One region of the Senegalia sp. (in: firmicutes) genome, then DNA from elsewhere that is predicted to be linked to it. Evidence: riboswitches for the same ligand, from Rfam matches in the RefSeq annotation. Region 1 holds a riboswitch; the other holds the start of a gene.
The links. Region 1 has a riboswitch for S-adenosylmethionine ahead of ACTHUW_RS04335 (methionine ABC transporter ATP-binding protein). Riboswitches for the same ligand answer to the same signal wherever they lie in the genome.
Positions count from the first base shown of each region.

Region 2: it holds a riboswitch for S-adenosylmethionine, as region 1 does, so the genes downstream of both, tnpA (IS200/IS605 family transposase) here and ACTHUW_RS04335 (methionine ABC transporter ATP-binding protein) in region 1, are expected to answer to the same signal.

Region 1 covers NZ_JBQCYD010000011.1:6,588-14,563, reverse strand. The annotation lists gene ACTHUW_RS04350 (ABC transporter ATP-binding protein) at 1-604, opposite strand, end outside; gene ACTHUW_RS04345 (ABC transporter ATP-binding protein) at 626-2,416, opposite strand; gene ACTHUW_RS04340 (regulatory protein RecX) at 2,439-3,065, opposite strand; SAM riboswitch class I at 3,188-3,292, shown strand; gene ACTHUW_RS04335 (methionine ABC transporter ATP-binding protein) at 3,370-4,392, shown strand; gene ACTHUW_RS04330 (methionine ABC transporter permease) at 4,376-5,029, shown strand; partial or broken gene ACTHUW_RS04325 (MetQ/NlpA family ABC transporter substrate-binding protein) at 5,042-5,843, shown strand; gene ACTHUW_RS04320 (family 1 encapsulin nanocompartment shell protein) at 5,886-6,671, opposite strand; gene ACTHUW_RS04315 (encapsulin-associated ferritin-like protein) at 6,711-7,067, opposite strand; gene ACTHUW_RS04310 (fructose-1,6-bisphosphatase) at 7,143-7,976, opposite strand, start outside.
Region 2 covers NZ_JBQCYD010000009.1:46,724-54,699, reverse strand. The annotation lists gene ACTHUW_RS03815 (hypothetical protein) at 1-97, shown strand, start outside; gene ACTHUW_RS03810 (hypothetical protein) at 115-768, opposite strand; gene ACTHUW_RS03805 (aspartyl-phosphate phosphatase Spo0E family protein) at 967-1,152, shown strand; tRNA gene ACTHUW_RS03800 (tRNA-Pro) at 1,187-1,263, opposite strand; gene ACTHUW_RS03795 (COG2426 family protein) at 1,465-1,935, shown strand; SAM riboswitch class I at 1,997-2,093, shown strand; gene tnpA (IS200/IS605 family transposase) at 2,261-2,665, shown strand; gene ACTHUW_RS03785 (RNA-guided endonuclease TnpB family protein) at 2,667-3,878, shown strand; gene metK (methionine adenosyltransferase) at 4,098-5,282, shown strand; gene ACTHUW_RS03775 (hypothetical protein) at 5,412-5,633, shown strand; gene ACTHUW_RS03770 (RNA polymerase sigma factor) at 5,815-6,372, shown strand; gene ACTHUW_RS03765 (DUF1659 domain-containing protein) at 6,428-6,652, shown strand; gene ACTHUW_RS03760 (DUF2922 domain-containing protein) at 6,684-6,899, shown strand; gene ACTHUW_RS03755 (YvrJ family protein) at 6,954-7,109, shown strand; gene ACTHUW_RS03750 (hypothetical protein) at 7,355-7,924, shown strand.

The DNA of each region.
Region 1 (7,976 bases):
TTACATCTCTATAAGAATTTAATATCTTTTTTTGAAAATATATACTTAAAAGAGCAAGTATTGGAACCACTGATAAAGTAATAAGTGCTAATTTGAAATTCAAAAAAAACAAAACTATAGCTACACCTATCATAAATGTAAGACCCCAAGCTGAATCTACAATTCCCCAACTTATAGTTTCTCCAAGTCTTCTAACATCAGATGTCATTCTAGCCATTATCCATCCTATTGGTGTTTTATCATAATATGTAAAAGATAGCTCTTGAAGTTTTTTAAATCCTAATTTCCTTATATCATATTGTATGCCCATTTCAACTTTCCCAGCTATAGCAATAAATGCCCATACATTTAAGACTTGTATTACTATCAATATTAAGTATATAAATGAAAATCTAATTAGGCCATCAGTATTTCCTGGTACCACATAATCATCTATAGCAATTCTTGTCATGAGAGGGAATATTATATCAATTGCTGCTACACTTAACATTATTAAAATCAATATATATAAGTTTTTTTTATAATTTTTCATATATTTAAAAATTCTTTTCCAAATTCCTAAATTTAAGTTTTTGCTATATTCTTTCTCTGTAAATCCTGTCATATTAGCACCCCAATTCTTTTATTATTTTTGTTTTGTATTTATTCCACTTTGAATATTAAATACTCTTTTATATAAACCTTCTCTTTCTAATAATTCCAAATGTGTACCTGATTCCACTATTTTTCCATCTTCTAATATTATAATCTTATCAGCTTCAGATACTGTAGTAATTCTATGTGATATTATAAATGTAGTAATGTTTTTTTTCCTTGAAATTAAAGCTCTTCTTATTGCTAGATCAGTTTCTGTATCTACTGCACTTAAGGAATCATCAAATACTAGTATTGGACTATTGTTTATAATAGTTCTTGCTATAGCGATTCTTTGCTTTTGTCCACCTGATAAAGTAACACCCTTTTCACCTACTGTTGTGTCATAGCCTTTGTTAAATCCTAATATAACATTGTGAATAGCTGCAATTCTAGCAGATTCTCTTATATCATTATCTTTAGCCTTTAAATTTGATATACCTATATTTTCCTTTATACTTCTTGAAAATAAAAAAGGTTCTTGTAGTACTAATCCTACATTTTTTCTCATCCATCTTTTTTTTATGTTTTTAAGTTCAATACCGTCTATCTTTATAGAACCTGAATCATAATCATATAATCTGGCAAGCAAATGAACTAAAGAAGATTTACCAGAGCCAGTTTTACCCATTATAGCTACAGTTTCTCCTCTTTTAACTTCAAAAGATATATTTTTTAATATTTTTTCTCCATCTTCATAGCTAAATGATACATTTTTAAATTCGATATTCCCTTCTATTTCAGGTGTTAATTCTCCTTCTTCTTCTTTTTCGATTGGATTATCTAGTACTTCACCTATTCTCTCTAAGGAAACTAATGATTTACCTAAATCAGTTAATATCCTACCTAATTGTCTAACTGGCCATAAAAGCATACCTTCATATGTAGTAAATACAACTAAGGTACCAAGACTTATATCTCCTAAAACAGTCCAATAAACTCCTAAAACTAAGACTAATCCAATTTGAATTAAACTTAATAAATCAGATAAGGCCCAATATCCTGCTAAAAGTTTTATAAGTTTATAAGTTAAATATCTATATCTTTCATTTTTTTCTTCAAATTTATCAATCTCAAACTTTTCTTTAGAAAAAGCTCTTACAACCCTAACACCATTTAAATTTTCCTGTAAAACTGTAGATAATTCTGCTTCAGATTCATCAGATAATCTAAATATTTTTTTAACCTTTAAAAAGAACACTACTGAAAATGCAAATATAATTGGTACAACAGCCATAGATACAAGAGCCATCTTAATATTTAATGAGAACATTATTATAGAAATAAACAAAATCATAAATACAGCTCTTCCAATTTCTACAAATTGTATGGCTAGAAATTTTCTAATTGTATCTATATCAGATGTAGATCTTTGAATAAGGTCTCCAGTTTCAGCCCTTACATGATAAGTATATGGTAAGTTTTGAATATGGTCATATAACTTTTCTCTTATATTTTTGGAAATAGATTCAGCGGCAGTATTTGACCACTTTCCTTTTGTATATAAAAATATACCTTGAATTATTGTAAGAATTATAAGTATTAATGCTAATATCCATAAGTTATTCTCAAATACTTCTATACCACCAATGTTTTCTATAATATTCTTTATAATATCAGGTGCCTCTATATCTTTATCTCCAATTACAGAGTCAATAGAAAACTTTAATACTAATGGATTTATAATAGATGCAAATGTAGCAAGCCCTATACTAACAATCGCAGCTAAGTATAATAATTTACTCCCCTTCATAAATTTCCATAATAATTTTAATTCTTTCAAATTTATTTCACCTCATTATGATTTATTTCATTACTTTATCTATAGCTTTTTTTACAATATCATATTCAAAACCTTTATATGATAAATGATTTGCAAGTTTTCCATATACTTTTCTTTTGTCTTCATCTTTTATGAGCCTTATCTTTTTTTGTGCTAATTTTATTGCATTTTCTAATTCTAAATCCCTATCTTCTAATTTGTTTAATTCTTCTTTAGCAACTTCTTTATCTATCCCCTTTTTTAATAAATCATAATATATTTTCTTGCTTCCAAAATGTTTTAAATTTCTTTTATCCTTTATTATACTTTCAGCTAATTTTTCATCATTTATCAAATTATATTCACTTAAATCAACCAATACCTTTTCAATAATATTATCATCAAAATCATATTTGCTTAATTTATATCTTAAATTTTTTTCGCTTTGTGGTGCTCCATTTATTATTTGAAATGCTTTGTTTTTACATTTTATAATATCTTCTTTTACTATCATTTCATCTAATATAGATTTTTCTATTGTCTTTCCAGGATATAAATTAAGTCCAAAACTAATTTCTTTTAATGTGGTTTTAAAGTATTCTCCATCTATATAAATATGAACTCTCTCATTATTTTTTATAGCATCTTTAATATCTGTTATTTTAGGCATGTAATCAACTCCTCTTCTATCTTAATTCTATTATGACACAAGGTTATTAGAAAAAAAAGAAAATTCACTATTGACATATGATAAATATAGATATATAATTTAAAACAATATGAATATCGAAACTCTTATCAAGAGAGGTGGAGGGACTGGCCCGATGAAACCCAGCAACCAATGCATGATGCATAAGGTGCTAATTCCAGCAGCATATATATGCTGAAAGATGAGGGAGGAAAAAAATCCTCTTTCTAAGAGGATTTTTTTTATTACAAAAAAATAATTGTTAGAATTGAAATGGGGTCTAAAAATGATAAAAATAAGAAATTTATATAAAGAATATAAATCTAAAAATAAAAATGTATTAGCACTTAAAAATGTGAGTTTAAATATAGAAAGTGGAGAGATCTATGGAGTTATTGGCTTAAGTGGTGCAGGAAAATCAACACTTATAAGAACTATAAACAGGCTAGAAAATGTTGATAGTGGAAATATTTATATTGATAATGTAGACATAACTACATTAGATAAAAAGAATTTATTAAATACAAGAAAGAATATTGGAATGATTTTTCAACATTTCGATTTATTGAACTCAAAAAATGTCTTTAATAATATAGCCTTTCCTCTCCAAATTTCCAAAATGAATAAAGATCAGATCTCTAAAAGAGTAGATGATTTATTAGAACTTGTAGGTCTTAGTGATAAAAAGCTTGCTTATCCATCTCAATTAAGTGGTGGACAAAAACAAAGAGTAGCTATAGCACGTGCTCTTGCAAATAAACCAAATCTTTTATTATCAGATGAAGCTACATCAGCACTAGATCCAGAAACTACTAAATCAATCCTGGAACTTTTAAAAAAATTACAAAAAACATTAAATCTTACAATTATAATGATAACTCATGAAATGGAAGTAGTAAAAAGAACTTGTGATAAAGTGGCTGTTATGGAAAATGGAGAAATTGTAGAAAAAGGTAATGTTGATGAAGTTTTTTTAAATCCCAAATCCAATACTACAAAAAGTTTTATAGAATCTATGCATAATGATGATATTTCTGAATTAGATATTATAAATACAGAAAATAGCAAATTATTAAAACTTACATTTATAGGAGATTCTTCTAAAAAACCTATTATATCAACACTTATTAAAAACTATAATATAGATATTAATATTTTATCAGGTAATATAGATAAATTAATAAGTACAAATGTTGGTAATCTAAGCATTCAAATTACTGGTGATTTAGATGAAATTAATAAAAGTATAGATTTTTTAAATAATAATAATGTGAAAGCAGAGGTGATAAGAAATGAAAGAAATAATTGATCTTATTTATGATCCAATTTTAGAAACTTTATTTATGGTGTCTTTATCTACTATATTTGGTTTTATACTTGGATTTCCAATTGGAATAATATTATTTATTACCGGCAAGAATGGACTTTTAGAAAGTTTGAAAATAAATAATATATTAGATTTTCTAGTCAATATTGGTAGATCATTTCCCTTTATAATATTGATGTTGATATTATCTCCATTATCCAAACTTATTGTAGGTACGTCTATAGGTAACACTGCAACAATTGTTCCATTATCAATTGCAGCAGCACCCTTTGTAGCTAGGATTGTAGAATCTGCTTTGAAAGAAGTAAATTATGGCGTGATTGAAGCATCTCTATCAATGGGGGCAACTACCATGCAAATAATATTTAAGGTTTTAATACCAGAAGCGCTGCCATCATTAGTTCTTGGTATGACTTTAACTATTATAAATTTAATAGGATACTCAGCTATAGCAGGAGCAATAGGAGCTGGAGGTCTTGGATATTTAGCAATAAGATATGGTTATTATGGTTTTGACCTACAAGTGATGTTTATTGCTGTTATAGCCATTATAATATTGGTTCAAGTAGTTCAATCTTTAGGTAACAAAATAGCATTTAAATTATTAGAAAATCGTTAGGAGTGTGTTAAAATGAAAAAATTGTTAATCGTATTATCTCTAGTAGCACTAATATTTGTAGGTTGTGGTAATGATTCAGAAGAAAGTTCTGATAAGAACATTTTAAAGGTAGGAGCAACTCCCATACCACATTCAGAATTATTAAAGCAAGTAAAAGAAAAACTTGCTGATGATGGAATAACTTTAGAAATAGTTGAATTTACTGATTATGTTAAGCCTAATTTAGCCCTTAATGATGAAGAATTAGATGCAAACTTTTTTCAACATAGTCCTTATTTAGAAGACTTCAATGATATAAAATGATGCAGATCTAATATCACTTGCAAAAATTCATGTAGAACCATTAGGCCTATATTCAAATAAATATAAAGATGTTAAAACAATAGAAAAAGGTAGTAGTATAGCTATCCCAAATGATCCTACCAATGGGGGTCGTGCTCTTTTACTTTTAGAAAATGAAGGCATAATAAAAATAGACAAAGATGCTGGACTACTTGCAACAGAAAAGGATATAGTGGATAATCCTATGGAATTAGACTTTAAAGCTCTTGAAGCAGCTCAAATACCAAGATCACTTGATGATGTTGATTTGGCTATTATAAACGGTAATTATGCCCTAGAAGCTGATTTAACCCCTACAGAAGATGCTATATTAATAGAAGGAAAAGATTCTCCTTATGCAAATGTAATAGCTATAAGAAGTGAAGATAAAGATAATGAAAACTTAAAAGCTTTAGCCAGTGCTCTTCAATCTGAAGAAATAAAGGAATTTATAAAAGAAAATTATGATGGTGGTGTAGTTCCTGCATATTAAAAAGACTCCCTAGGGAGTCTTTTTATATTTAATCTAGATATATTATACTGTAAATTCTATAATTATGTCTGGATCTAATACTCTAAAAGTAAATGATTCAGTCATAAAGAATCTAACCTTTTCATTATCACTACTTTGATAACCTATAGATAAATCTTTTCCTATAGTCATTTCTAAATCTTCATGATCAAATGGAACTAAAAATGCTCCCTTTACTACGTGAGAATATATAACTTCCATTCCTAATAAATCTTCTAATCTCTTAATTAATGGATATCCCATGCAATTTGCATTTATTCTCTCATAAGCTTCTTCACCTACTACAAGTGCATAAGGCTTGCTTGTAAAAGATCTATTAAGTTTTATTATAGCCTTAGATACCGACTTAATTATATCATCTCCACTATTTCCAAAACTCATTTTTTCTTGTCCTGAAGCCTCTGTAAGACCTTCAATCATGCCATTTCTAAAACCATTATATATAGCCTTATCTTCAAATAATGCTATTTTTTTAGCTGCTTCTTCAAGATTATCTAACTCAATATCTTTTGCTCCTCTTTCTAAATTATCCATTTCCCATCTATTTAACTCAAATTCTACTCTGGATTCTATAAGAGGCTTTACTTTATATATACCTGCGCATACATCTTCTTCACCTTCTATTGTTTCTAAACGGCCTTCAGATATTGCGTTATATTCTAGTCCTTTAGGTCCACTTACATTAACTACTTTTCTTGCAGATAAATAATTTGAAAGTACTTCTTTTGCTCTATCATCAATTTCTTCCCACATTGCTTCAGATATAGGTGCTAAATTTCTTTTTAACATATAAAAACTCCTTTCAATAATTTATATGAAAATTAAATATTATTTTAATTTTCCTATTCCTAAATCATTACCTTTAGAAGAGCTACCACTGTCTTCTCCAGCTTCAGCTATTTCTTCAACTTCTACAATTGGTGCATCTGTAAATAAATAAGTACGTAATTCTTCATCCCAACCATCCATATTTCTTCTTAACCACTCAAGTGTCATAGCAACATGTTCAATTTCTTCATCTCTATTATGTGCCATAACTGCTTTTAATTCCTTATCATTAGTAGCAGCAACTCTTTGATGGTACCAATCTACCGCCTCTACCTCTTCTCTTAAACTGTTTAATGCTCTTACACAATTTCTTGTGTGATCATCTAATAATTCCATTGGCTCATGATAATCTTTCATACAACAATCCCTCCTACTTTTATTATGTCTTTCCAATACTGATATTACCCCTAATAAATTTCATTAAACATAAGTTTATTTTATATTCTCATTTATTAGGCCTAGTCTATAAGCTGAGAGTAACTTTTTGAGATACTCTACTCTATCTTTTAATTCTTTTCCCTTATCTGTATCATATATATGTTTTCTATTATCCATCTCTTCAAGTAGCTCCAAGGTAGATAATATATCTTTTTCTTCTTTTATTGCTTTCATTTTAGATTCAAATGGCTCATGTGATGCAAGTCTAATACCATATGAGTTATATATTAAAGTATACCCTGCAAGACCAGTTTTTGGTTGATATGACTTGGAAAATCCTCCATCAATAACAAGTAATTTCCCATTTGCCTTTATTGGGCTTTCCCCACGGGATGCTTTTACTGGTACATGTCCATTTATAATATGAGAATTAGCTGGATCAAGTCCAAATTCTATTAGAATGTTATTAATTACATCTTCATCTTCTCTAAACTTATAATATGGGTCCTTTTTCTCTAGATGTGTAGATTTATCATCTATAAAATATCTCTCAAAAGTTGTCATCTTATTTTTGCCAAAAACAGGGGAATTTCCATTACACCATAAATACCACATTAAATCTTTTCCGTATAATTTTTCATCTATTTCATCATTATTAAAATAATACATCCTTGCTAAAAAATCAAATTTATCAAATAATTCTTTTCCATGTAAAGATTCTTTACCTAAATTAACTTTTCTAAACTCACCTTTTTCATTTAAAGGTATACAACTATGATATAAAAGATTAGAATTATAGTTTAAATACATACTGCCATTAGAATATAAAAACTTGATATGTTGTTCTAATTTATCACTTTCTAAAAAGCATTCTTTCATCCTATTTAA
Region 2 (7,976 bases), on a different contig from region 1:
AATAATTAAAACTAGAAATACAAATAAAAATAGAGAAATACTTAGTAAAATAAAGAATATAAAAGAAGTTTTAATAGAAGAAAAAGCATATTATTAAGGGACTATTAGTCCCTCTTATTTTGTGAAATCACCTAATATATCATTTAAAGATATTATCTCTTCTTCTTTTAATTTATCTTTAAGTAAATCATGGATTTCCTTTTGCTCATCAGAAGTTATTCCATTATCTAATATTTTTATTAATTTTAATCCATTTAGAGTTCCCAATTTGTCTATTATTTTACTAAGTTTTGCCTTATCTTCTTTAGATAAATTTGATTTTACTTGATCTATATTTAAATCCTTTATATTATTACTAGATAGTCTTTTTTCAAATTGATCTAATTTTGCTCTTTTTATGCCTTCATTTAATTCATATATGAGAAACCTTTGAGTGTCTTCATCATAATTAGTATTAATTTCTATGTTAGATAATATTGCATGTTTTTTTGCCATGATTTGATTAGAAAAAACTTCTGATTTAATGGTTGAGTTTTGTTTTTTATTTTCTTCAACTGTTCTTATTTCTTTTGTATGGTCATTATTTTTTTCATTTATTTCTTCTGGTTTAACTTCCTTAAGTTCTTCTGGTAATTTTATTGTGTGTATTTGTTTGTAATAAATATTATTATTTTTAGCTAATTCTTTTTTATCATAGATAATCAAATAAACAGAAATAAATGTAAGAAATAATATGATAAAGATATAAAAAGTTCTTTTTATTTTCATAAATACATTCCTCCAATCTATATATAATTATTTCCTTAATAAAGGAATATATACTTTAAATATAAATTGAGGGATAAATTGTAACCGAGTTGTAATAATAAGCATAGTTTAAATCTATAAAAATGGGTATCAATAAAATAGAGAAAAATGGGATGGTATAAATATATTTATACAATGAAAATCTAAAGGGGGGCTTATATGGCTTTATCACTTAGTAGTAAAAAGAACAAGAATTGGTTAAATGAGGAAATAGAAATGTTAAGAAAGAAACTTCACAAGGCCATACTTAATAACCAAAATAGAGAAATAATTTTGAAATTAAGTCAAGATTTGGACGAGCTAATAAGCTTATATCATAATGAAAATAAAAAACAAGAAAAATAAAAAAGGATAAATCATATGATTTATCCTTTTCCTATGGTCGGGGTGGCAGGATTTGAACCCGCGGCCCTCTGGTCCCAAACCAGATGCGCTACCAAACTGCGCTACACCCCGCTAACTGACTACTACCTTATTATAGTAAATTTTTATCAATTTGAAAAGGCTTAAAAAACTTGAAAAAAGCTTATTTGGACTGAAAAAGATATAATTTGCTCTATATTCTTAAGATTTTCTTAATATATCATTAAAATACTTTAAAACAACATATATATAATGTATAATAATAGAGATTAAAGTTTGAAGGAGAATATTATGTTGGAATTTATTGAATTACTTAAAAGCGAATTAGCAGTTGTAATAGTAGGAGCTACTCCTATATTTGAACTGAGGGGAGCTATACCTCTTGGAATTAGTCTGGGTTTTACTCCCATCCAAAGCACTATATTATCAATATTTGGAAATATCTTACCAGTGCCATTTTTATTATTATTACTTAGACCAATATTTACCTTTCTAAGGAAGTTTAAAAAGTTTGATAAAATGATAAATTGGTTAGAAAATAGAACCCTTAGAAGAAGTAAGAAAATGAAGAAATATACCTTATTAGGCTTATATTTACTGGTAGCAATACCTCTTCCTACAACGGGAGCTTATACTGGATCTCTTGCTGCAACACTTTTTAATATGAGATTTAAATTTGCCTTTCCCACAATAGTAGCAGGAGTAGTTACAGCAGGATTTATAATGTATTTATTAAGTTCAGTGGGAGTAATGGTACTTGAGTAAAGTTATTGACTAATAATTATTCTTATGTTAATATTTATGTATCAACTGAATAATTCTTGATACCTTATCAAGAGTGGTGGAGGGAGAGGCCCTATGAAACCCGGCAACCGATAAAACGGTGCTAATTCCTACAAAGTTTAGACTTTGGAAGATGAGGAAAACATATAGCAAATATATGCCTCTTCTTTTTGAAGATTAAACATTGCTCGCATTCTTCTGTTTTCAAACAGGAGTTAGAGCAATTTTTTTGTTTTTTATAAAAACTTTTACTATTATCTCATAAAATATGATATAATATATGTATAAGAATAAATAAGGTGGTTACCTGATGCAACTTAAAACAAATCGTAATAGTGTATACCAGATAGGCTATCATTTAATTTGGTGTACTAAATATAGAAAAGAGATACTAGAAGGACAAATTGATTTATATTTAAAAGAAGTTCTTTATAATATATCAAAAGATAATAATTTTGACATTATAAAAATGGAAACAGACAAAGATCATGTTCATTTATTTATAGAAGCAACACCGAATAATGCAATACCCGATATGGTAAAAGCACTTAAAGGAGTATCTGCTAGATGGTTATTTAAAAAGTTCCCTGAAATAAAAAAGGAGTTATATGGAGGACATATGTGGAATCCATCATATTATGTAGGAACTGTAGGTAATATATCAGAAGAAACGGTTAAAAAATATATAGAATCTCAGAAAAAGAAGGGATAATATGTTTAGAAAGAAAGATGAGAATAAATCTAAAATATTAAATAAAGCTTATAGATTTAAAATTCATCCTAATGAAACACAAAAAATACAAATAAATAAAACTTTTGGCTGTGTTAGATTTGTGTATAATTACTTTTTAAACGAGAGAAAAAATATATACAAATATACTAGAGTTAGCATGTCTCTTACTGATTGTAATAATGACTGTAACAAGTTAAAGAAAGAAAAAGAATATTATTTTTTAAAAGAAGTAGATAAGTTTGCTCTAACCAATGCTTTAATAGATTTAAATAATGCTTATACCAACTTTTTTAGAGAAATTAAAAAAGGAAATAAAAACTGGGGTTATCCTAAGTTTAAGTCTAAGAGAAATGAGAAACACTCATACACTACAAATATTACAAACGGAAATATAAAAGTGGATTTTGTGACTAGTAGAATTCAGTTACCCAAGTTAGGAAAAGTGAAGTTTAATAGAAATAGTAGAGAAGATATTAAAGGAGATATAAAAAGAGCTACAATAACTAAATACAATGATGAGACTTATTATGTATCAATAATTACAGAAATAAAATTAGAAAAAGAATTAAAGTCTAAAGAAAAGTATACTAAAGAAGAAATAGAAAACCTAATAGAAAATAATAAAATAAAAGCTTTCGATCTAGGTATAAAACACTTTGCAATATCTAGTGAAGGAATAAAAATAGAAAATCCTAGAATCTATATTAAAGCTCAAAATAAACTAAGAAAACTAAATAAGAAATTAGCGCGACAACAAAAAAGCTCGAAGAGCTATAATGAAACATTAATTAAAATATCAAAGATGCATAGAAAGATAGCAAATTGTAGAAAAGACTTCTTACATAAGTTATCGACTAAGATAATAAACGAAAACCAAGTTATTGTTTTAGAAGACTTAAATGTATGTGGAATGTTTAAAAACAAGAAATTATCCAAACAAATTAATGATGTGGGCTGGGGTTATTTTAAGACGTTTCTAAAGTATAAGGCAAGATGGCATAATAAAACAGTTATATTAATAGATAGGTTCTATCCTTCAAGCAAGACTTGCTCTTGTTGTAAAAAGAAAAATACCATGCTTACTTTGTCAGATAGGAAATGGATTTGTCCTAACTGTAAGACAGAATTAGATAGGGATGAGAATGCTGCAATAAATATATTAGAAGAAGGAATTAGGTTACTTACAGCTTAATTTGGATATGTAACACATCCCTCCCGGACTGGGGATGTAAAAGGCTGTCAGAGAAGAGTTCCATTAGCTCAATCTCTTAAGGAGACTATGTAAGACCTAATTATTAGGCAGAAGTCGGTGAAACAGCAAGCTTAAGTAATGATTTTGAGGTTTCTAACAGAATCCTCTGAATTCATTCAGGGGTGGTTCAAGAGGTTTTTTTAATAGGAGGAGAAAAAAATGAGAAAATGGCTATTTACATCAGAGTCCGTTACTGAAGGACATCCTGATAAAATGTGTGACCAAATATCTGATTCAATATTAGATGAAATATTAAAAGATGATCCACATGCAAGAGTTGCATGTGAAACTACTGTTACTACTGGGCTTGTACTTGTGGCTGGTGAAATAACTACAACTACTTATGTAGATATTCCAAAGGTAGTCAGAAAGACAATTGAAGAAATAGGATATACTCGTGCAAAATACGGCTTTGATGCTGAAACATGTTCTGTACTTACTGCTATTGATGAGCAATCACCTGATATTGCTATGGGTGTAAATGAATCTTTAGAAAAGAGGACAGGTGGAAATGATACTGACCTTCCAGATACTGGTGCAGGAGATCAAGGTATTATGTTTGGATTTGCTTGTGATGAAACAGAGGAACTTATGCCACTTCCTATTTCACTTGCACATAAACTAGCTAGAAGATTATCTGAAGTTAGAAAAAGTGGAAGACTTGATTATCTTCGTCCAGATGGAAAGACGCAAGTTACTGTAGAATACTTAGGTGATAAGCCAGTAAAGGTTGATACTATAGTAATCTCAACTCAACATCATCCAGATATAGACATGAAAACTATTGAAAGAGATTTGAGGGAATTTGTAATAAGGGAAATAGTACCAGCAGAATTATTGGATAATGAAACTAAATACTATATCAATCCAACAGGTAGATTTGTAATAGGGGGACCTCAAGGAGATACTGGTCTTACTGGTAGAAAGATAATAGTAGATACTTATGGAGGATATTCACGCCATGGTGGTGGAGCATTTTCAGGAAAGGATCCTACAAAGGTAGATAGATCAGCATCATATGCAGCAAGATATGTAGCTAAAAATATCGTAGCATCAGGACTTGCAAACAAATGTGAAGTACAACTTGCATATGCAATAGGAGTAGCTGAGCCTGTATCTATTATGGTAGATACTTTTGGCACTGGAAAAATAGATGAAGAAAAAATAGAAAAGTTAATAAGAAAGAACTTTGATCTTCGTCCTGCAGCTATTATAAGGGATTTGGATTTACAAAGACCAATCTATAAAGAAGTTGCAGCCTATGGTCATTTTGGTAGGACCGATATAGATTTACCATGGGAAAAGCTAGATAAGGTAGAAATATTAAAAAAAGAATTAAAATAAGTAACCAAAATTAAAGCTAAGACATATAATATATTAGAAACCAAGTATCATTGTAGAGGTGAGAAAATGGTTATTTATATATTATATGTCTTTATTTATGTCTTTTTTATATATGGGGTATTAGAATTTTTGAAAAATGTCTATATAGGTTTTAATATACCAAAAAAATCTCGCCCTATAAAACTACTTATAGAAGATGATAGAGATTTGGAATTTATACTTTTAAACATAAAAAATCAATTTAGCCCCATTACACTTTTTATTGATCATGAAAATCAGGAAATTATAGACATGATAAGAGTCTTAGAAAATGACTATGATATAGTCATAGAAAATATAAGAAATATTTAAGATTCATGTAAGTTTAAATAGAAATCCCCTAAAAGCCTGCTTGAGAACATGAGTTCTCTTGTGGGCTTCTTTTATTTGCCTAGACTTTGATCAAGTCACGATTCGTAAAGCTAATCAAAAGAATATATTATCTATTTAACCGGTAATAAGGACTCGTGCACAGGTCAATAAGAGGTAGAAAATGTATAAGGAAATTGATGAATTACTAGTAAGGGCAAAATCAGGAGAAAGGAAAGCAAAATCTATAATATTAGAAAAGTACAAGCCACTCATACTTTCACAAATGAAGAAATATTATTTTGATGCAAATGAAGTAGATGATTTAATATCTGAAGGCTATGAAGTTATATTAAAGGGAATAGATAAATTTGATAGTGGTAGAAATGTTTATTTTTCTGGATATTTAAAGACTATATTAAGATATCATTATTTAGATAGGTTAAAGGCAAAAAAATACACTAGTTCACTTGATAAAAATATGGGTGATAGTGGTGACATAAGTCTACTTGATTTATTAGAAGCAGATGTGGATTTAGAAAATGAATATATATTAAAGGAATTAAATGAACAATTGATAGAAAAAATAGAAAAACTATCAAAAAGACAAAAAGAAGTTATAATACTCTATTATCTAGAAGAGTTAAGTGTATCCGATATTTCAAAGCGATTAGGAGTTACCTATAGGACTATTATAAACACAAAAGTAAATGCCATAGAAAAATTAAAAAAATTAATATAGTACATTTTTGATCTTCCTTCTATATTTAAAGTGTAGGGAGAAGGAGGTGATAATGATGGCAGTAAATTCAAAAATAAACTCATCAAAAGTTAAATTAGAGCTTCAAAATGGTTTGGATGAATATGGTAAGGATATCTTAAAGTCTAAAACTCTATCTCAAGTCAAAGTTGATTCAAGTGATGAAAATATCTATGACAGCATGCTAGTATTTACAGGTTTACAGCAATTACCATTAGTAGCTGTAAAGAGAATTGATGAAAAAGAAATAGAAATGGCATAGTTGATTAGAAATTTAAAATGGAGGTGAAAAGATGAGTAAAAAACTAGAGCTTATATTTAAAAATCAAATGGATAGAATTAGTAGAATATCAGTGGATGAACCAAGGGAAGATCTGACAGAACTTGAAATAACAGAGGCAATGAATGCTTTGATTGAAAAAAATATATTCAAAACTTCAGGAGGGGATTTAAAAACAATATCTGGAGCTAGAATAATCACAACACAAGTAGAAGAATTAGAAGTTTAAGATAAAAGGGTAGGCACAGCCTATCCTTTTTTAAAATAAGGAAAGGAGGATAAAATGGAAATCATATTCACACAAATTGCTAATTTGGGTTTTCCTATAGTAGTATCAATATTTCTTCTAGTTAGAATAGAAAGTAAATTAACTGATATCACTTCTAGTATAAATAAACTCACAAAAGCAATAATATCAAACCTAGGAGAGGAAGCCTGATGGCTTCCTCTTTTTTGTATATCCCTTCAGTATTTTTTGCTCCTATTACAAATCCAGAAAATGCAATTAAAATTAATAATAAAAAGAACAATAATATCATCAAAGTATTTTTAATATAAAACACTCCTTATAATCTGTCTTAGTATTATTGTCCCTATATTAAAAATATTTATACAAAAATAAGAAATACTATTTACACGAATGTTTGTTCGATGTATAATAAATTTAATAGGAGGAATAGAGTCATGAAAAATTTAGAAAAAATGCAAATAAACAAAATAATTGCTATACTACCAGTTTATTTAGACATCCAGGGGAATTCTACAAGAATAATTTTAGAAGACAGCGAAGATATTTTCATATATTCAAGGGTAAACAGGGTCATGAAAAATATAGCAGGATATTATAGTTTGGATTTGAGAAAATTAAGAGATGAATATGGAAAAATTATAGAAAGTAAAAACATGGTACCAATACCACTTACAAAAAGAGATATATTTATACCAATAAAACTTAGAAAACCCATATCAAAAAATGATGGCTCAGTAGGATATTTTAATCTGAAATATATTGATGATGTAATAGAAAAGAGAAAGGAAGTATATATAAAAACATTAAAATCAAAGACCAAGGTAATGAACACCAAATCAACAGTTATAAAGCATATAAATGAAGGAAAACTTGTAAAAAACCTATACATAGAAAAGATGAATGATCAAATATGTGAAGATCATGCAAAGTACTCCCTTCCAGCCACAAAAGAAGATATAGCACTCATAATAAAAGAAATAGTAGATATAAAAAGAAGGCTTTAGTGTGATATAATTAGAAAAGTAACATATATAACTTAGTATTAATTCTTGGAGG